Regions from separate parts of the Rhizobium sp. 05L419 genome, predicted to be linked through region 2. Evidence: riboswitches for the same ligand, from Rfam matches in the RefSeq annotation. Region 2 holds a riboswitch; the other holds the start of a gene.
What was found. A riboswitch is a leader RNA that binds a small molecule or an ion and turns the genes downstream of it on or off. The one in region 2 is predicted to bind thiamine pyrophosphate.
Positions count from the first base shown of each region.

Region 1 (10,795 bases), on a different contig from region 2:
CGGCAGCCAGCGCGCTCGACAGAGTGCAGCCCGTTCCATGTGTGTTCGCGGTCGCGATCCGGACAGCCTCAAACCAGCTCACCCCACCGGATGTTGCGAGCACATCGGGGCTCTCAACGCCGTCGAGGTGGCCGCCCTTGACAAGAACCGCCGCCGGACCAAGCGCGCGCAGCCGCTGCGCCTGATCCGCCATCTCCTCGCGGCTTTCGGCAGCGTTCCCGTGAAGAAGTGCGGCCGCTTCCGGCAGGTTCGGCGTCAAAAGCGTTGCCATTGGCAAAAGTCGGAGTGTCAGGACCTCGACGGCTGTGGGATCCAGAAGATTGGCGCCACCCTTGGCGACCATGACAGGATCGAGCACGATCGGAATGCCGCCGTGCGGCTGGAGCGCGTCGGCCACTGCATCGGCGATCTCGGCATTGGCAATCATGCCGATCTTGACGGCGTCGACACGCACATCGGCAAAGACTGCTCTGATCTGATCGGCCACGAAGGTGGCGGGCACAAGATGAACGCCGCAAACACCCTGGGTGTTCTGCGCCGTCAGCGCCGTCAGCACTGCCATGCCATAGACGCCCCGGGCGGCGAAAGTCTTGAGGTCGGCCTGGATGCCGGCACCGCCGGATGGGTCCGACCCTGCGATGGAGAGAACGTTGCGGATCATCTTGCTTCCTTTCTGATGGCGTCGATCAAGCCGCGGGCTGCAGCTTCCGGATCGGGGGTGCCGCAGATCGCGGAGACGACAGCCAGCCCGTCGGCTCCGGCTGCGAAGACGTTCCGAACATGTGCGGCCTTGAGACCGCCGATGGCAACGGCCGGCACGGGGCAGACCTCGACAAGGCGCGCCAGACCGGCAAAGCCGATCGGTTGCTTGTGATCGGGTTTGGTCGGCGTCTGGAAGACCGGCCCGACACCGGCGTAGTTGACGAGCTCCGAATCGACTGAAGCCGCCAGTGCCTGCGTCTCGACGGAGAGGCCGAGGATCATCTCGGGACCGATGCGTTGGCGTGCCGCGTATGCGTCCATGTCGTCCTGGCCGATGTGGAGCCCGTCGGCACCAATGGCGATTGCCGCTTCCACGTCATCGTTGATGACGACGAGCGCACCAGTGCCCGCAAGTACCGCCTTCAGAGCCAGGCCCGTCTCTATCATCCGCGCCGTGTCTGCATGCTTGTCGCGCAGTTGTACGACGGTCGCTCCGCCAGCAACGGCCGCGCGGGCGGTCTCGACCATGCCGCGGTATGCGCACAGATCAGGGTCGAGGACGAGATAGAGCGAGAGATCGAGTTGCGTCATGCCATGCGGATCCTTGCGTGGCGATCCAGAAAAGCACCGTCGACTGCGGCAAGGCTATCGAGGAACCGCCACGAAAACGAACCGGGACCCTCCGCCTTTCGAGCCGCTTCTTCGCCGGCAACGGCGAAGGTCGCGAGTGCTGCAACGGTTGCGTCGAAGGGCGCACGCGGAAATGTCGCGGCAAAGGCGCCGACCAGGCAGGTGAGAGAGCATCCGAGCGCCGTTATCTGCGGCATCAGCGGCGAGCCACCCTGGATGCGAACAGCCCTTTCACCATCGGTGACGAAGTCGGTCGCCCCGGTGACGGCAACAACCGTCCCGTAGGTCCTGGCAAGGTGCCGGGCTGAGGTTTCGGCCTGTTCGACGGCATCGCGACTGTCGACGCCGTGGCCACGACTCGCTTTGCCTGACAAGGCGATGATCTCCGAGGCATTTCCGCGGATGATTGTGGGACGCAATTCAAGCAGCCCGCCAACTGCCTCCCGCCGGAAGCCGGTCGCGTAGTGGGCGACCGGATCGAGAACCCAGGGCTTGCCGCCGTCATTCGCCGCTTTTGCAGCCGCGCGCATGCCTTTCATCCACGCCGAGGAAATGGTGCCGATGTTGATCGTCAGAGCTCCAGCAATGCCGGCAAATTCGCCGGCCTCCTCCTCGGCATGCACCATGGCAGGCGAGGCGCCGACCGCCAGCAGCACATTGGCGGCAATGTTCATGGCAACGAAATTGGTGATGCATTGCACGAGCGGCGTCTGCTCGCGCATCGCATTCAGAGCCGCTCCCGGCGAGGTCTGGTCTTGCATTTTGCCCTTTCACGCGGGGGGCAAGGCGCGGGGACGAAACGCAGGATCGCAAAGTCCCGAGCGACTCCCTCCGCCAGCATTATCTGGTTCAGGTTCCAAGGGTACTTCTCAGTCCGCCTTCCGGCGAACGCCCCTGTCTCTCAATGGACCATCTTGTTGCAGAGAACGGGCCGCCTGTCACTTCAAATGTCTGACACAGCCGTCGGATGCCGGCTGTGTCAGCGACGCTATTCGTTTGCTGCGCAAGCCGCCGGAAGGGCGACGTCCTGCAGACATGGCAGCACCGAGGCTATTCGGCTGCCTGGTAGACGTCTGCCCGGCGAGCCGATGTTCTCGGTCCCAAGGCAGCGGCAAGCGTCACCGCGACAGAGAGCGTCGCGACAAAGGAGATGCCAGCAAAGTACGGATCCCAACCGAAGCCCGGTGCGGCTGCGAATACCGCCGATGCCGCCGCGAGCACGATGCCGCCACCGATCTGGAACGAGGCGAACAGCAACCCCGAGGCCAGACCGGATTTGTCCTCCTCGACATCGGACAGCGCTGCCACCTGCACCGAAGGATAGGTCATGGCATAGCCGACGCCGAGCGGAATCTGCGAGAGCGCCACCAGAAGCACCGGATGGATGTGACCGACCGCGGAGATCCAGAGGATATAGCTGGCCGCTTGCAACGCAACGCCCGCTGTCATGAGGCCGGTGGTGCCACGGCTCTGCCCGATTGCGGCAAAGCGCGGCGCCAGGATCATCACGCAGACGCCACCGAAGGCGAAGCAGAAGCCGGTCGCAAACGCCGACCAGCCAAAGACGTTCTGATAATAGAGCGTCGCGATGAACTGGAAGCCGACATAGACCCCCTGAAACAGCGCGGCGACGGCGTTGGCATGGCTGAGTTTGGCTCGACGGAAGATCGCGAGCGGCACCATCGGATCGGCATGGCGCATCTCGACGACCAGGAAGAGGCCGATCAGCACAACGGCGGCCAGCAGCGAGCTCCAAGTCGGCAGCGCATCCCAGCCGGCGGCTGCGGCGTTGGTGATGCCGAACACGAAGAGCAGGAGGCCGGGGGTGATCGTCAGGGCTCCAGCCCAATCGAACGTCGGGCGCGGGCCGGTCCTCGGCTGATCCGCAGGCAGCACGAAGGGGGCGACTGCAAGCGCAATCATGGCCACCGGCGCACCCATCACGAGCGTTGCCCGCCAGCTGACGATGGTCGCCGCGCCGCCCAGGACCATTCCGAGCACAAATCCGGTGGCCCCTGTCGACGCAAACACCCCGAGCGCCTTTGCGCGCGCATTGCCCTCGCCGAATACGGAGAGCAGCAGGGCAAGAGCAGCCGGCGCCGTGAAGGCGGCGGCAATCCCCTTCACCAGGCGCGCGGCAATCAGCGTCGGCCCGCTGTCGACGAAACCGCCGGCAATACTGGCAGCGGCGAAAATGCCGAGAGACCAGAGGAAGGTGCGGCGATGTCCGAAGACATCGGCCACACGGCCCCCAAGCAGCAGGAAGCCCCCGTATCCGAGCACGTAGGCGCTGACTGCCCATTGCAGGGATGTAGCCTTCATGCCGAGTTCCGCCTGGATGGCGGGAAGCGCAACGCCGATGGTCGAGACGTCCATGGCGTCAAGGAAATTGGCAGCGCACAGCAGCAGCAACGCCAGGCCGGCTCCGCCTTTCGGTTTGGAAATAGTCATTGATGATCGTTCCTTTCGTGCTGGCGCCGCGGGAGGATCGGGCGACAGAGGAACGAGAAAATGTACAGCTTCAGAACCTATTGCAAATTGATAGTACCTATGCCAGGTATTACTGGAGATGATGAATGATGCAATCCTCCGCAAGATAGACCTGAACCTGCTGCTGGCATTTTCCGTGCTGATGCAGGAACGGAATGTCAGCCGTGCCGCCGAGCGACTTCTGCTCGGCCAGCCCGGCCTGTCGGCTGCGTTGAAGCGGTTGCGCGAGACGCTCGACGACGAGTTGTTCGTCAGGGTAGGACGAGGGCTGCAGCCAACACCAAGGGCTCTTGCCATCGCACCGGCGATCGAAGACGCATTGTCAGGCATAGAGCGAGCCATTCGGCCGCCGACGGCATTCGACCCCGCAAGCTGGCAGGGCGAATTCCGGATCGGCATGTGCGACAATCTGGAGTCGGCGTTTTTCGGCCCGTTGGTGGCGCGATTGCGCGAACTCTCACCCGGATCCCGGCTGGTCGGTATAGCGTCCGACAAGCGCGACGCTGCGCGCATGCTCGATGAAGGCGCCTACGACTTCAGCGTCTCCGTCCATGACGATCCTGCGTCCTGGCACATCCGTGCGCCGCTCTTCAACCAGTCTTCGATCTGCGTCTTCGACCCTGAGCAGGTGAGGCTGAAGGCTCCTTTGAAGCTCGAGGACTTTGTCAAGACGCCGCATTTGACCGTGTCTTTCGAAGGCAACAGCGCCAACAACCTCGATGTCGCTCTTGGCCGCGTCGGCCTGCGTCGTCAGGTGGTCGCGACGGTACCGCGCTTTTCCGCCCTGCCGACGGCGCTAAGGGCAATGCCTGCAATCGCGACGATTCCGGAGTCGATTGCCCGATGCATGGCGCAACTGCATGGACTTGCGCTCTCGGTGCCGCCGCTGGACCTGCCGGCAGACCCGGTCACCATGCTCTATCGGCGCGTCGACCGCGCCGACGGCCGATCGGTCTGGTTCCGCAGATTGTTTGTCGACGTCGTTGTCGCGGCGCTTGAGGCTTCCGGCTGCACCACAAACGTCTCCAGGGCTGCTTAGTAACCCCGCTCTCTGCGCAGGCCTTAGGCGCCGGCTTCCTTGATTGCTTCCATGGCAACAAATGTCGACGTGTTTGCAACGAAGGGCAGGCTGGAGATCTTTTCGCCGAGAACCTGCCGATAGTTTGCAATGTCCGACGTCCGGATCTTGAGCAGATAATCGAAGGCGCCAGCGATCATGTGGCATTCCTCGACCTCCTGCAGCTTCCTGACTGCGATATTGAATGCGTTCAGGGCATTCTCACGTGTGTCGGAAAGCTTGACCTCGGTGAACGCAACATGGTTCCTGCCTAGCTTGTTGACATCGATGATGGCGCGGAAGCCCAGAATATAGCCATCTTCGATCAATCTCTTGAGCCGCACCTGGCAAGGCGTATTCGACAGTCCGACGCGCTTTGCAAGGTCCGTCACCGACATCCGGCCATCCGCCATCAGCGCTTCGATGATCTTGTGATCGAAAAGGTCGATTTCTCTGCTGTGGCTTGACGTCGTCACAATAATTCCCTTTGAAACGGCAAATTAATGGCGAAATACAGGTTTGTTGGCCATAAATCAAGTGAAATTGACCTCATGAAATCTGCTAGCTTGTCCACCTGTCCCAATAGGAGCTGATATGACGAGCATCAATGGCGCGGTGGCGGCCGAGGTCACCATAGAGAAGGCAGATGGCACTGCAAATCCCTTTGACGGGTTTGCACCGGCCATCCGCCCTCAGAGCGAGCTGAGGCAGGCGATCACTTCGGCCTACCGCACGCCTGAAACTGTGTGCGTTCCCCGCCTCGTCGATGCCGCAGCTCTTCCCGATCAGGTCCGGCAAGCCGCCGCAAAGACCGCCCGCAAGCTGATCGAAGCGCTGCGCGCCAAGCACAAGGGCACCGGCGTCGAGGGACTTGTGCACGAATACTCGCTTTCCAGCCAGGAAGGCGTGGCGCTGATGTGCCTTGCCGAAGCTCTGCTGCGCATTCCCGACGCCGCGACGCGTGATGCCCTGATCCGCGACAAGGTTTCTGAGGGTGACTGGAAGGCTCATCTCGGCGGCGGTCGCTCGCTTTTCGTCAATGCCGCCACATGGGGCCTTGTGGTCACCGGCAAGCTGACATCCACTGTCAACGATCGCAGCCTGTCTGCGGCACTCACGCGCCTGATCGCCCGCTGCGGCGAGCCGGTCATTCGCCGGGGCGTCGACATGGCAATGCGGATGATGGGCGAGCAGTTCGTCACCGGCGAGACCATCGACGAAGCGCTGCAGCGGGCAAAGACGCTCGAACAGCGCGGCTTCCGGTATTCCTACGACATGCTCGGCGAAGCCGCGACGACCGGCGCCGATGCGCAGCGTTACTACAGGGATTACGAGAGCGCGATTCACGCGATCGGCAAGGCCTCCGACCGCCGCGGCATCTATGAGGGTCCGGGCATATCCATCAAGCTCTCGGCCCTGCATCCGCGCTACGCCCGTGCGCAGGGCGCACGCGTGATGGATGAACTGCTGCCGAAGGTGAAGGCACTGGCGCTGATCGCCAAGTCCTACGACATAGGCTTGAACATAGACGCCGAAGAGGCCGACCGGCTGGAACTGTCGCTCGATATCCTGGAGAGCCTGTGCCTGGACCGGGATCTCGCGAACTGGAACGGCATGGGATTTGTGGTGCAGGCTTACGGCAAGCGTTGCCCCTTCGTGCTCGATTTCATCATCGACCTTGCCCGTCGCGCCGGGCGCCGCATCATGGTGCGGCTCGTCAAGGGCGCCTATTGGGATGCGGAGATCAAGCGCGCCCAGGTCGACGGCCTTGACGATTTTCCAGTCTTCACGCGCAAGATTTACACGGACGTTTCCTATATCGCCTGCGCGAAAAAGCTGCTGGCGGCGACAGACGCTGTCTTCCCGCAGTTTGCCACGCACAACGCCCAGACCCTGGCGACGATCTACCAGATGGCAGGGTCCGACTACTATGTCGGCAAATACGAGTTTCAGTGCCTGCACGGCATGGGCGAGCCGCTTTATGACGAGGTCGTCGGACGCCAGAACCTGAACCGTCCCTGCCGCATCTATGCACCTGTCGGCACGCATGAAACGCTGCTCGCCTATCTCGTGCGCCGTCTCCTTGAAAACGGTGCCAACTCGTCTTTCGTCAACAGGATCGCCGACCCCAACGTCTCGATCGAAGAGCTCGTCGCCGACCCGGTCGACATCGTCTCGACGATGGCTGTCGTCGGCCAGAAGCACGACAAGATTGCTCTTCCGACCGACCTCTACGACTTGCGCCGGAATTCAGGCGGCCTTGATCTTTCAGACGAAGCGGTGCTTGCGGGATTGACCCACGCGTTGAAGGCCAGCGCAGCGCAGGCCTGGGAAGCGGTTCCAAGCCAGACGACGTCGCCAGCCGCCAAGCCGCGCGACGTTCTCAACCCCGCCGACAGTCGTGACGTCGTCGGCACCGTACGCGAGACAACGCAGAAGGAGGCGGCAATTGCCGCCGGGGCAGCAAAGAGGATCTCGTCATCCTGGGCTTCGGTATCGCCGGGCGACAGGGCGGTCATGCTCGACCGCGCCGCAGACATCATGCAGGCCCGGATCGAGACGCTGCTCGGGCTGATCATTCGCGAAGCTGGAAAGTCGGTGCAGAACGCCATCGCCGAGGTGCGCGAGGCGATCGACTTCCTGCGCTACTACGCAGAACAGGCTCGCCGGACGCTCGGTCCGTCGCATGCGCCGCTTGGCCCTGTCGTCTGCATCAGCCCGTGGAATTTTCCGCTGGCAATCTTCACCGGGCAGGTTGCGGCGGCATTGGTGGCCGGCAACCCCGTTCTGGCAAAACCTGCCGAAGAGACGCCGCTGATCGCCGCCGAAGCGGTCCGCATCCTGCACGAGGCCGGAATCCCGCTCGATGTCGTCCAGCTCGTGCCCGGCGACGGCCGGGTCGGAGCCGCGCTCGTTGCGGCGCCCGAAACCGCGGCTGTGATGTTCACGGGATCGACCGAAGTTGCCCGGCTCATCCAGGCGGAGCTCGCAGGGCGCCTGTCTGCGAGCGGCGAACCTATTGCGCTGATCGCCGAGACCGGCGGCCAGAACGCCATGATCGTCGACTCGTCGGCGCTCGCCGAGCAGGTTGTCGGCGACGTCATCGCCTCAGCCTTCGACAGCGCCGGGCAGCGCTGCTCGGCACTGCGTATCCTGTGCCTGCAGGAAGACGTGGCAGATCGGACGCTTGCGATGCTGAAGGGCGCGCTTCAGGAACTGACAATTGCCAACACCAATCGCCTGTCTTCCGACATCGGCCCTGTCATCACCGCCGAGGCGAAAGAGATCATCGAGACCCATGTTCGGGCGATGCGGGAGCTTGGCTGCACAGTCGAACGAGTGGAACTGCCTGAAGCAACCCAGCACGGCACTTTCGTTTCCCCCACCATTGTCGAATTGCGCACCATTTCCGATCTCAAACGGGAAGTCTTCGGGCCTGTCCTTCACGTTATCCGCTGGCGCCGCCAGAATCTCGACCGGCTGATCGACGACATCAACGCGACCGGTTACGGCCTGACGTTCGGCCTGCATACGCGCCTGGATGAAACCATCGCGCACGTGACGTCGCGCATCAAGGTCGGCAATATTTACGTCAACCGCAACGTCATCGGCGCTGTGGTCGGCGTACAGCCTTTTGGTGGCCGGGGCCTGTCCGGTACCGGACCCAAGGCCGGCGGGCCGCTCTACCTTGGGCGTCTCGTCAGAACACAACCCATCCCGCCGCAGCACAGCTCGGTCTATAGCGATCCGGCGCTATCGGATTTCGCCAAGTGGCTTGATAGAGAGGGGCTCCAGGACGAGGCCGAAATGGCGCGCAATCTCGGCGGTCAATCAGCGCTCGGTCTCGAAACCGAGCTTGCAGGTCCGGTCGGGGAACGCAACGTTTACGCGCTCCACGCCCGCGGCACGATCTACTGTGCGCCCGTTTCGGCCGTCGGCCTGCGCCGGCAGGTGTCATCGGTGCTTGCCACCGGCAACAGCGCGGTCATCGACTGTGGCGATGGTCTTCGTTCCAGCCTGAACGGTATTCCGGCAAGCGTTGCCCAGCGCATCGCCTTCAGTGACGCTGCGGGCGACGGCACGCCGATGTCCGGCGCCCTCATCGAAGGCGATCCCGATCGCGTCTTAGCAATGCTGCAGAAGGTCGCCGCAATGCCAGGTCCATTGTTGCTGGTGCAATCGGCCTCCACGCTGGAGCTGGAGCAAGATCCCGAGGCCTATTGCCTCAACTGGCTGCTGGAGGAAGTGTCGACGTCGATCAACACGGCGGCAGCGGGCGGAAACGCCAGTCTGATGTCGATTGGCTGATTGCTGCTGAGGCATGTCCGAATGAAGAAAGGCCGAGCCGCGATCGCTCGGCCTTTTTTGCTGATCGTGAGAAGCGCCGATCGGCACCGTACGGGAACTGCGCAGAATGCACTTGTGCAACGAATGGCGGCGATCCAATTTTGCGAGCGACCAAACAGCCCGACAGGACAGCGCCATGAACGAGACTTTCCACCAGCCGATCGACGCCGCCGACGTTCCGCGTTTTGCCGGGCATGCGACCTTCATGCGGCTGCCTGTCGCCAGAACCGCCGAAGGACTTGATATCGCGTTGGTGGGAATTCCGTGGGACGGCGGGACGACGAACAGGGCGGGGGCGAGGCACGGCCCGCGCGAGGTGCGTAGCCAGTCCAGCCTGATGCGCCGGGTTCATCACGTCTCCGGCACCGAGCCATTCGGCATCGCAAACGTTGCCGATGTCGGCGATCTGTCAGTGAACCCGATCAACCTTGCCGATGCCCTGAGCCGTATCGAAACCGGCATGGCAGCGATCGTCGCTACGGGTGCTATTCCGCTTTCGGTCGGCGGCGACCACCTGATGACGCTTCCAGTTCTGCGCGCTGTCGCGAGGGAGCGGCCTGTCGGGCTCATCCATTTCGATGCCCATTCCGACACCAACGACCGGTATTTCGGCGATAATCCCTACACCCACGGGACGCCGTTCCGCCGCGCCATCGAAGAGGGCCTGCTGGATCCGAAGCGGATCGTGCAGATCGGAATTCGCGGTTCGATCTATGAGCCCGATGAACATGACTGGGCAAGGCAGCAAGGCGTGCGCATCATCTACATGGAGGAGTTTGTCGACCGGGGCGTCAAAGCCGTCATGCAGGAGGCGAGAGCGATTGCCGGCAATCAGCCGACCTATGTCACCTTCGACATCGACAGCATCGATCCATCCATGGCGCCGGGGACAGGCACGCCCGAAGCCGGCGGCTTCACCACCCGCGAGGCACAGCAGATGATCAGGCTGCTTCAGGGCGTGGACATCGTCGGCGCTGACGTCGTTGAAGTCTCCCCACCTTTCGACCTGGCTGGAATGACGGCACTGGCCGGGGCAACGATGATGTTCGAGCTTCTGTGCGTGATCGCCAAACAGGTCGATGATCGCCGCCAGTCAATCGCCTCCGGCTGACCGCTTTCGATCGGAGACGATTGGGACTTGGCCGCGTCAGCCTCAAGCCAAGGAATCCACCATGGCGTCGCCCAAGAGGCGACGATAGCCACCGCGCCAGTAAAGTAGCGGCTCGACGTCCTCGCGGGTAGCGATCGCGCAGATGCGCCCGATCAAAACGGCATGCGAGTGGTGGTTGAAGACCGCTTCGAGCTCGCAGTCGAGAACCGTCAGTGCATCCTTGAGCGCAGCCGTCCCGGTCGCAAGGCAATACCATTGTGCGTCGGCGTAACGGTCAATGCCCTTCCGTCCGCCGAAACCCGCAAAGGACTGCGCCACGTGCTGTTGATCGGCGGCAAGCACGTTGACGCAAAAGCGGCGGTATTGTTCGACGACGGGCCAGGAGGAAGACGTCCGGTTGACGCTGACAATCACCGAGGGGACGTCGGCAGAGAGCGATGACACCGACGTTGCGGTAA
Region 1 covers NZ_JBFTOF010000016.1:62,059-72,853, forward strand. The annotation lists gene thiD (bifunctional hydroxymethylpyrimidine kinase/phosphomethylpyrimidine kinase) at 1-661, opposite strand, end outside; gene thiE (thiamine phosphate synthase) at 658-1,293, opposite strand; gene thiM (hydroxyethylthiazole kinase) at 1,290-2,093, opposite strand; TPP riboswitch at 2,142-2,238, opposite strand; gene AC1DMK_RS19675 (MFS transporter) at 2,383-3,783, opposite strand; gene AC1DMK_RS19680 (LysR family transcriptional regulator) at 3,902-4,861, shown strand; gene AC1DMK_RS19685 (Lrp/AsnC ligand binding domain-containing protein) at 4,885-5,355, opposite strand; gene putA (trifunctional transcriptional regulator/proline dehydrogenase/L-glutamate gamma-semialdehyde dehydrogenase) at 5,474-9,187, shown strand; gene speB (agmatinase) at 9,363-10,337, shown strand; gene AC1DMK_RS19700 (flavin reductase family protein) at 10,380-10,795, opposite strand, start outside.
Region 1: linked by a shared signal. The riboswitch ahead of thiM (hydroxyethylthiazole kinase) and the one ahead of thiC (phosphomethylpyrimidine synthase ThiC) in region 2 are both predicted to bind thiamine pyrophosphate.

Region 2 (10,795 bases):
AGCTATGCCTGGGTCAGTTTGGTTCCGGGGATGCGCGGGCTGCAGAGCGGCGTCTTCGTTTCCGTGCTCGCCTATTATCCATTCCTCTATCTACCTGTCGCAGCCGCGCTTCGGCGGTTGGATCCGGCGATCGAGGATGCGGCTGCCTCGCTCGGCCTCGGCCCCTGGGAGGTGTTTTTCCGCGCGGTCCTGCCGCAGCTTCGGCTTGCGGTTTGCGGCGGTTCTCTGCTGATCGCGCTGCACCTTCTGTCGGAATACGGCCTCTACGTGATGATCCGTTTCGACACGTTCGCCACCGCGATCGTCGATCAGTTCCAGTCAGCCTACAACAGCGCGGCCGCAAACATGCTGGGCGGCGTGCTGGTCGGCTTTTGTCTCCTGCTCCTTACGCTTGAGGTTTTGCTGCGCGGCAACGAACGCTATGCGCGCGTCGGATCAGGCTCGGCCCGTCCGGCCGATCGCCGACGTCTCGGCTGGTTCGTCGTACCAGCGGTGCTCCTGCCAGCCTTGTTGGCCTGCCTCACTCTTGGCGTGCCGTTGGTGACGCTTGTGCGCTGGCTCTATCTCGGCGGCATCGATGTCTGGCGACTGGATACGGTGGGCAATGCGTTCGTGCAGACCATAGTCCTTGCCGTCGCCGGCGGCATACTGGCGACGATGGCAGCTGCCCCGATGGCCTGGCTTTCGGTGCGTGCTCCTGGACGGTTCCAGCGCATTCTCGAAGCTTGCCACTACTATGTCGGTTCTCTGCCAGGCGTCGTCGTGGCGCTGGCATTGGTCACGATCACCGTCCGGCTGGTTCTGCCGCTGTATCAGACGTTCGCAACGCTTGTCGTTGCGTATATTCTCCTCTTCCTGCCGCGCGCAATGGTCGGTCTTCGTGCCAGTATCGCGCAAGCCCCGGTCGAGCTGGAGCGCGCTGCCATGGGTCTCGGGCGCACGCCGGCGCAGGCGGTGCGGCAGGTCACCATGCGGCTTGCGGCACCGGGAGCGGCAGCCAGTATCGCTCTGGTGGCGCTCGGCATTACCAACGAGCTGACGGCGACTTTGATGTTGGCGCCCAACGGCGTCGAGACGCTGGCGACCAAATTCTGGTCGCTGACCAGCGAGATCGACTATGTGGCGGCCGCGCCTTACGCCTTCATGATGGTGGTGCTGTCGCTGCCGCTGACCCTTCTCCTCCATGCTCAATCGAAACGGACTGCCGGACAATGACGCTGCTCACGATCGCCGGCACCAGCAAGCGCTACGGCCATGTCCAGGCGCTGGAAAACATCTCGCTCGATGTCGCGGCCGGCAGCCGCACGGCCGTCGTCGGGCCTTCGGGTTCGGGAAAGACAACGCTTCTTCGCATCGTCGCCGGTTTCGAGCAGCCGGATATCGGACGGGTGACGCTGGACGGCGAACTCCTGGCCGATGGACCCGTCGCCGTACCGGCGTACAAGCGCGGCATCGGCATCGTCTCGCAGGAAGGCGCTCTCTTTCCGCATCTCAATGTCGCCGACAATATCGGCTTCGGTTTTCAGCGCGGGACGCCTGATCGTGACAAGCGCATCGCCGAGCTACTCGATATGGTCGAGCTCGACCGCAACATGCTGACCCGCCGGCCCCACCAGCTCTCCGGCGGCCAGCAGCAGCGCGTGGCGCTGGCGCGTGCGCTTGGCCGCAAGCCGCGACTGATGCTGCTCGATGAGCCATTTTCGGCGCTCGATACAGGACTGCGGGAAAACATGCGCAAGGCCGTTGCACGTGTCCTGCAGGCGGCTGGCATCACCACCATCCTCGTCACTCACGATCAAGCCGAGGCACTGTCCTTCGCCGATCAGGTTGCCGTGCTGCGCGAAGGCCGCCTCATTCAGGCCGGGTCACCGCAGTCGCTCTATCTGCACCCGCAGGACCGAGAAACAGCTCTCTTCCTGGGGGATGCGGTGATGCTGCCCGCGATCATCAAGAACGGCTTTGCCGATTGCGCGCTCGGCCGTGTCGCTGTCGATAGCGGCTATCAAGGGAAGGTCGAGATCATGCTGCGCCCCGAGCAGATCCGCGTCGTCACGGACGACAGCGAGCCGAAGTATGGCGGGCGCGTCGTCGAGGTCGAGTTTGGCGGCGCCACTTGCACTGTTGCAGTCTCGCTTGAAGGCGTGGCGCTGCCGCCGATCCTGATCAAGACCTCGAGTGTGGCGCTTCCCGAGCGCGGCGACCGCGTTCGCCTCGACATCGCCGGCAAGGCGCATGTGTTCGGCCGCTGATCAGGCCGTTTTGCGCTCGGCGTCATTGATGCTCGCGTCGAGCCAGCCGCCGGTAAAGCCCGCTCGCTGAAGGCCGGCGCGGATCACCGGCGATTGCCGCATCAGGCTCCAGATGAAGTCCGAGCGCTCGTTTTCGATCGACATCACCAACAGCCCCTGATCGATGCCGACACAACGGTCGTCGACCCAGCCTTCGGGCCGCGCGGTCTTGACCGTCGGATTGAAGCCGCCGGGAAAGCGGTCTTCATAGAGCAAGGCGGGATAGGTTGAGAGAAGCGCGCGAAGGCCCCCGAGCGAGGCCTGTCGATCGTAGGGAAGACAGGCGAGTGCTGCCCAGGGAGCAAGCGTACCATCGTCGGGGCCGAGAGGGGCCCCGCGAGCGGCGTAACCCAGGACGCGTGGGCGACGACCTCCGCGCATGTTGCGCGTGGGCGGTGGACCGTCGGTGGCGGAAAGACCCCAGACATCCTTGTTGTAGCCGACGAAATGGCCGGGGTTTCGCTCGGCGTAATCCCGCTGAACGGCGATGCAGGTCTGCGTGTTGCGGAAATAGTCCCAGTTTTGCTTGGCCATCGGCCTGTCCTGGATGCCGCGGAAATCGATCCATGCATGCGAAAACAGGTGGATGAACAGCGGCCCCGCATAAAGATAGGCCTGATCGCCGAAGAGCATCCACGAATAGCTGGATGTAAAGGCGTCGTAGCTCGATTGCGGGATCGGATGCGTCGGCGAAGCAAGCGCCAGCATGTAGAGCAGGACGGCTTCGTCGTAGCCCTGCCAGCGCCAACGCAGAAAGCCGCTTCCCGGCTTCCAGCCCATGCACACGGTCTGGCCCTTGTTCAACGCCCAGTGCCAGTCGATTCGCTCATAGATCAGGGTCGCCAGCCGGCGGATTTCGGTTTCTGCCTCGTCGTCGCGGTCAAAGTAGGCTGCCGATGTCAGGATGCCGGCGACGAGCAGCGTGGTATCGATGGTCGAAAGCTCGCTGTTCCAGGCGCGGTGGCCGGTATCCATATGCAGGAAGTGATAAAAGAAGCCGTGGTACCCGATCGAGTGGCGTTCGCGGCCCTGATGGCCGTCGGCGAAGAAGCATAGCGTTTTCATGGTGCGCTGCACGGCGTCTGGCCGCTCCATCCAGCCGCGTTCGACCGCAACGGTATAGGACGACAGCGCAAAGCCTACCGCCGCGATACTGCAGGGAACGCCCGCAACGGAGGTATCGGCAACAAGGCCGTTGTCGGGATTGTAGTGCTTCGGGAAATAGTTGAATGCACCCCGCTGCAGCCTGTCGATCAGCGCGGCGTCTGTTTCCTCGGTCCGTTGCAGCATGTGCTCCAAGCCCAATTTGTTGTCCCGCCCCCGGTTCACCATGCGCAAGCGCCGCGCGCAAATCAATCCTTTTTGAAGAAACTGTATACTCTGGATGTCCATGCAGCCTTACGTCGCCTTCTTCTTCAGCGTATCTCCCCCTTCGACCACGCTTGCGCTGTTCTCCAAGCAGAGGTAGCCGCAAGCCATTCCTTCGTTCTTGTCTCTGGATCGCCGTTCAGGGTGATATCGGTCACCACTGCCGCGCTGTCTGCACCATGCCCAAAGACGCCTTCGATGCGGTCTATGTTCAGACCGCCGATGGCGACAAGCGGCAGATCACCGATGCGCGCTTTCCATGCGCTGAGCCGATCCAGCCCTTGCGGAGCCCATTTCATCTGCTTGAGTATGGTCGGATAGACCGGGCCAAGCGCGATGTAATCCGGCTTTGCGGCCAACGCGGTTGCCAGTTCGGCATCGTCATGGGTCGAGAGCCCAAGTTTCAATCCAGCTGAACGAATGGCCTGGAGATCGGCCACGGCCAGATCCTCCTGGCCGAGATGCAGGAAGTCGCACCGCTCCTCGATGGCGAGCTCCCAGTGGTCGTTGACGATCAGCTGGCATCGATGTGCAGCGCATATCGCTTTCGCCGCACGGATCTCGGCGCGCAGTTCTGCCTGCGTCAGGTCCTTGATGCGGAGCTGCACCAGCTTGACGCCGAGCGGTACCAGCCGGGCAATCCAGCCGGCGCTATCGACGATGAGGTAGAAGGGATCGAGCCTCATGAAAAGACCGCCCTTCCGATGACCGGCGTTGAAGGTACCGCCATGTCGCGCGGCTCCATCATGCCGGCGCTGAACGCCTGCCTGCCTGCCTTGATCGCGCTGGCGAAGGCTGCCGCCATGGCGACGGGATCGCCAGCCCCGGCAACGGCAGTGTTGAGGAGCACCGCGTCGAAGCCGTGCTCCATGACGACGACCGCATGCGACGGGCGGCCGATACCGGCGTCGACAATCAGCGGCACGTCGGGGAAATGCGCGCGCATGGCGCGAAGGGCAGGCAGATTGAGCGGTCCGGCAGCACTGCCGATCGGTGCGCACCAGGGCATAAGGACCTTGCAGCCCGCCTCCAGCAGCCGTTCGGCCACCACCAGGTCGTCGGTCGTATAGGGAAACACCTCGAAGCCTTCGCTTGCAAGAATGCGCGCGGCCTCGACCAGGCCGAAGACGTCGGGCTGCAACGTATCGTGGTTGCCAATGACCTCGAGCTTTATCCAGTTGGTGGCAAACACCTCGCGCGCCATCTTCGCCGTCAGCACCGCCTCGGAGACACCATGGCAGCCGGCGGTGTTTGGCAGGATGCGAACGTCGAGCGCCCGGATCATCTCAATGAACGCGCCGCCATTGCGGCCTCCGGCGGTCTCGCGGCGCAGCGAGACGGTGACGATCTCCGTTGCCGAATGCCTGACTGCTTCTTCGAGAATGGCTGGTGAGGGGTAGCGCGCGGTTCCCAGCAGAAGGCGGGAGGCAACTTCGGTTTCATAGAGCTTCAGCATCGATCAGCCTCCCTGCATCGGCGACAGGATTTCGATTGTGTCATTGTCGCTGAGCGCGTGGTCGAGGCGGTCTTCGCGGTGTACGAGCTCTCCATTGACGGCCGTCGCCAGCCACTCGCCCTGGTATTCCAGCAGCGCGAGCAATTCGGACAACGTCTTTGCTTGGATAGTCCGGGGCTCGCCATTGATAAGCAGTTTCATGAGGCATCCCTTCCTGTTGTATTTAGGGCGGTGGAATTTGACGAAAAGACAAGGTCGGCCGCTTCGGCAGCCAGTGTCGGCGCCAGCAGGAAGCCGTGGCGATAGAAGCCGTTGAGCGACACCACGTTTCCATCGCGGGTCGCGCGGGGGAAATTGTCTGGGAAGGCAGGGCGGATGCCGGCGCCGGTTTCCATGACGGCTGCGTCCGCAAAGGCTGGATGCAGCGCATAGGCGGCGTTGAGCAGTTCCATCAACGAGCGTGCCGCGATCGGTCCGTCGAAGTCCGTCTCGATCATCGTGGCGCCTACCATGAAGCGGCCATCGCCACGGGGAACGACGTAGACCGGAATACGCGGATGGAGCAGGCGAACGGGTCGGGCAAGTTCGATCTCACCGGTCTTGAGGTAGAGCATTTCGCCGCGTATGCCGCGCATGCCGCGCATGCCGCCGGTCCCTCTCATTCGCGCGATACCGGTGCAGTCGACGACCTCATCAAAATTGCATTCGTCGGCAGGCTCGCCACTGAAAGCGACGCCCTCTGCCGCGAGCTTTTTGCGTAACGACGTCAGGACCCGTCGGGGGTCGAGATGGGCTTCCTGCGGGAAGAACAGGGCGTGCCTGAAGCGCCCGGCAAGCGCCGGTTCCAGTGAGGCGATGCGCTCCTCTTCGAGCCATTCATACCCGCTGGTTCGCCCGGCAAAGCGCTTCAGCTCGCCTTGGTCGCGGGCCGGCGCGACCACAAGCGTTCCGTTGCGACGTACCTCACCCGGCAGGATCGCGTCCCACCGGTCGGCGGCGTCGATGCCACGCGCGAGCACCGCCTCGCCGGCGCTTTCACGCTCGCACCAAGGCGCCAGCATACCGCCGGCGAGCCAGGATGCGGCATGGCTGTAGCCCGGCCGGGGGTCCGCGACCGTGACATTGGCACCGCGCGCGAGGAGTTCATGGGCGGCCGTGAGGCCGGCGACGCCGGCCCCTTTGACAAGGACAAGCATGTCACTCGGCCGCAGGCTTGACGGCATCGACCGCCATGTAGAGATCGCCGCCTTCCCGGTATTTTGCCGCCATGGCATCCAACCCTTCCTTCTGCGCCTCGGCGCGGATGTCGTGCGAGATCCGCATGGAGCAGAATTTCGGGCCGCACATGGAGCAGAAATGTGCGACCTTGTGGGCCTCCTTCGGCAGCGTCTCGTCATGGAAGCTGCGAGCCGTCTCCGGATCCAGCGAGAGGTTGAACTGATCCTCCCAGCGGAATTCGAAGCGGGCGCGAGACAGGGCGTCGTCGCGCAGCTGGGCGGCCGGGTGGCCCTTGGCAAGATCGGCGGCGTGGGCGGCGATCTTGTAGGTGATGACGCCGGTCTTGACGTCGTTGCGATCCGGAAGGCCAAGATGCTCCTTCGGCGTCACGTAGCAGAGCATGGCAGTGCCGAACCAGCCGATCATCGCCGCACCGATGCCCGATGTGATGTGGTCGTAGCCGGGTGCGATATCCGTCGTCAGCGGCCCGAGCGTGTAGAAGGGCGCCTCGCCGCAGACGGCGAGCTGCTTGTCCATATTCTCCTTGATCTTGTGCATCGGCACATGGCCTGGACCCTCGATCATCACCTGGCAATCCTTCGCCCAGGCGATCTTCGTCAATTCGCCCAGCGTTTCCAGTTCGGCAAACTGGGCCGCGTCATTGGCGTCCGCGATCGAGCCGGGGCGCAGGCCGTCGCCGAGCGAGAAGGACACGTCGTAGGCACGGCAGATGTCGCAGATTTCGTCAAAGTGCTCGTAGAGGAAGCTTTCGCGGTGGTGATGAAGACACCACTTGGCCATGATCGAACCACCGCGCGAGACGATGCCGGTGACGCGGTTGACTGTGAGCGGGATGTAGTGAAGCCGCACGCCCGCATGGATGGTGAAGTAGTCGACCCCCTGTTCGGCCTGCTCGATGAGTGTGTCGCGGTAGACTTCCCAGGTCAGGTGTTCGGCAATGCCCTCGACCTTCTCCAGCGCCTGGTAGAGCGGTACGGTTCCGATCGGCAGCGGCGAGTTGCGGATGATCCATTCGCGGATGTTGTGGATGTTACGGCCGGTCGACAGGTCCATGACGGTATCGGCGCCCCAGCGTGCCGCCCAGACCATCTTTTCGACCTCTTCGGCCATCGACGAGGTGACGGCCGAGTTGCCGATATTGGCATTGATCTTCACCAGAAAGTTCCGGCCGATAATCATCGGTTCTGCTTCGGGATGGTTGATGTTGGCGGGAATGATCGCCCGTCCCGCCGCCACCTCCTGCCGGACGAATTCAGGTGTGACGTGATCGGGAATATGGGCGCCGAAGCTTTCGCCGTCGCGTACCATTGCTTCGACCTTGGCCTTGCGGCCGAGGTTTTCGCGGATGGCGATGAACTCCATCTCGGGCGTGATGATGCCGGCCCGCGCATAGGCGAGCTGGGTGACCGCCTTGCCGTCCTTTGCCCGCAGCGGTTGACGCTGGCCGGGAAATTCGGGCGTGAGGCGCTCGCCGCTGGCAAAGCCGTTGTCTTCGGGGCGGACATGCCGGCCCAGGTAGGCCTCGACGTCGCCGCGGGCGAGCACCCAGTCGCGGCGCAGTTCAGGCAAGCCTTGCTCGATGCGGATGTCGGCGCCGTCGATGGTGTAGGCACCGGACGAATCATAGACCACAACGGGCGGCTCGCCCGATGTCGGGTGGACGCTGATCTCGCGCATCGGCACGCGGATGTCGGGATGGATATCTCCGGGAATGTAGATCTTCCGGGATGCCGGAAGCGCGCCGGTGGTCACGGTCGGGGTGAGATTTTTTGCGGCAATATTCATGGTTGAGGCTCCAAGTTTGCAATTGGAGACCCAGTCCTCAGCCGGAAAGATGAAAAGACGCCAGCACGGATTCCACGCGTGAATCCGAAGCCTTCCGAGCGCTTGCACCGTCCCTACGCCAGTATGAACTGGATCAGGTTCAACGGGTCACTGCGCGCGATAGCAGTATCTCAGCCCCTTGCCGGGACCCCCCTGGTGAATGCGAAAAGGTTAGAGTGTATGGGGCGACGCTGTCAACCCATCGGCATTGCAGCCATCGACAATGACGGCACGCTTCTTGGCGTTGTAATCGCCATGCCGGCGGAACCGACCCGGACACCGCGGATTGCAAGCCCACCAAAACGACAGGGCCGACAACTGGCAGTCTGCCGGTTGAGCGATCCTGAATTCAGGCGTTCGATGACTTGCCGAGACTTCTGGTCGCCGGCTTGGGGGAGTCAAAATCCTACGTCATAGCCTATCGCCCTGCCGGCAAAGGCCGTTCAGCGAATATGAAGCGCGTGAAAGTCGGTTCGCCCGAAACGATTAAGACCGCTTCCGAGGCGTGCAAGATTGCGTTTTCTATGCTTGGCAAGGTTGCTGCAGGCGGTGATCCAGCGAAGGATAGAGCGGAAGACAAGCGTCGCAAAAAGTCGCGCGTCACTGACCTCCTCGATCGCTATGAAGTCCTGACCCTAGCTGATGCGAATAGACGACGTGGTTGACTGGAATCACGGGTAGCAAAGGCGCCCGTGCTGTCGAGCCACGTCGCCGTGTATTAATTCGTACCGCTACGGTTGCCAGACCGGCTCCGCGAGCCAATTTCCGGGAAATCCGGCGTTCTGCATATTGATTGGAGGAAGGATAGGCAGGGTTTGCACATGAGTACGGAGGCGTTGCCCCCATTCGCTGCTAGGATTGATCACTTTCATCAAAACCTGAAGAATGAGCACTGCTGCATAAAGACGTGTCTTAGCTTGGGTATTCGCTTGGACGTGATCAACAAATGGCAATGACCCTGTGGCTGGCCATTTTGGATGATTGACCAGTGGCTTGTTCCAGAGGCGCGAATGATGAGCGCAAACGTTTCGAACGTCGTTCAAGCACCTCATCCAGCTTTCCAAAACCCGGCTGTCGTTGATCCCATAGTGATTTGCAATTTGATCGCGATCTTGGACCTGCAAACCGGCATACAGCCTTGAGAGAGAGCCAAATTCCCATAGTTCGACATCGATCCAGATCGGCGGATAGTCACCGGCATACTTCTGTTTAAAGTGTTTTGCAAAGTCCTCTCGCGAGTCTTGGAATTTCTTATCCTGCCTGCTCAACCACTCGTGATGCAATGTATCTGTCGAGTTTTTTGCCTGTCGGCGAGCAAAGTTACCATGGAGGTAACGAGGGTCGCGGTGGGCTCGCGGATTGTACTTTCCAATTAACAGCGCGACATCCGTTCTGATTGCGATTTCAACTCGCTCCAGCGCATCGAGCACAATCAGACGCAATTTCTTGTCAAATACGTACAGTGCCATGATGTCGGCAAACGTGACCTTTGGCCGAAAATCATCTTTAATTGAGTGAGAGCCGTCTGGGAGTATCTCAGATTGCCTGAACGGAAACCAGTAGGCGCTTAGACGATAATATCCTATGCGGGAAAGACACGCTTTCGCCTTAGGAAGGTCGGTAATAGACATTCCACGCGCTTGCAAGAGCGCAACCTGCTGATCGGTCGTCAGATAAGGTTTGGTGTAAACTGTCATCAACTTTTAAAATGAAGATCGACCCGTACAAAAAGTGCAAGCACTTAGTGAAGAGGGGCCGATCGTGTCGAGAACTGATATGATGCATCAATCCGCCATTAGCAAGGCGACAATCGAATCATCATTAAAATATGGTAGCAAACGAGTTGCTACCATATTGAAATACTCCGGTCAACAGGCATTGATGCCATTGAATTGACTGCGGTTTCACCGTATCAGATTAAACTGCAATGTGTTGCAAAAAAGATGGAAAATCGATGATCCTAGGCAAACGTGAGCGTCAGATCTTAGCGGAAATCGAGACCATTGAGGCTTACATAAAAGAATTAACTGTCAAGCGCGATCTGCTACAAGCCCAGCTTCTAGGTTCCCGTTCGATTGATATGGGAATTTCCGACGTAAATCGCAAGAACAGCGCGATACGAATAATGGTTGAATCGATTGTCGTTGACGCTTTGAAGACATCAAATGGGGCACTTCGATCGGCCGAGTTGCTGGAGATTTCGCGGAAGATCGATCACGATCTTAAAGGCTCCACTTTCAGAACGTATCTCCACCGGATGAAGGTAAAAGGCATAATTTGCCAAGCCGATAGGGTGGGCTATTGGCGGCTTTACCCTCAATTCAAGCCCCGCCTCAAGGTAATCGACGACTTTTGAACAGGTGGAGTTCGACTGGCCCAAGATTTCCGTAGTAGATCGTACAGATTTCTAACGGAGATCTCGTTCAAACTCAGTTCGAATAAATGTCTCAAGCGTCCGGACATCCGGAGAGTTCACGATGGGGTCGGCGCTGGACAGAAGCAACAGCAGTGCGGCGTCAATCTTCTTATTGGCGATAAGTGGCGGCGGTTCGTTCGGAAGGGAAAGCCTGAACTCGAACTTTGGTTGCCGTTGTCGAGCGACAACCTGATTTCATGGCGT
Region 2 covers NZ_JBFTOF010000004.1:113,646-124,440, forward strand. The annotation lists partial or broken gene AC1DMK_RS06570 (ABC transporter permease) at 1-1,215, shown strand, start outside; gene AC1DMK_RS06575 (ABC transporter ATP-binding protein) at 1,212-2,249, shown strand; gene AC1DMK_RS06580 (glucoamylase family protein) at 2,250-3,578, opposite strand; gene AC1DMK_RS06585 (thiamine phosphate synthase) at 3,704-4,342, opposite strand; gene AC1DMK_RS06590 (thiazole synthase) at 4,339-5,112, opposite strand; gene thiS (sulfur carrier protein ThiS) at 5,116-5,313, opposite strand; gene thiO (glycine oxidase ThiO) at 5,310-6,308, opposite strand; gene thiC (phosphomethylpyrimidine synthase ThiC) at 6,310-8,136, opposite strand; TPP riboswitch at 8,229-8,340, opposite strand; gene AC1DMK_RS06610 (hypothetical protein) at 8,541-8,840, shown strand; gene AC1DMK_RS06615 (Abi family protein) at 8,907-9,872, opposite strand; gene AC1DMK_RS06620 (hypothetical protein) at 10,130-10,531, shown strand.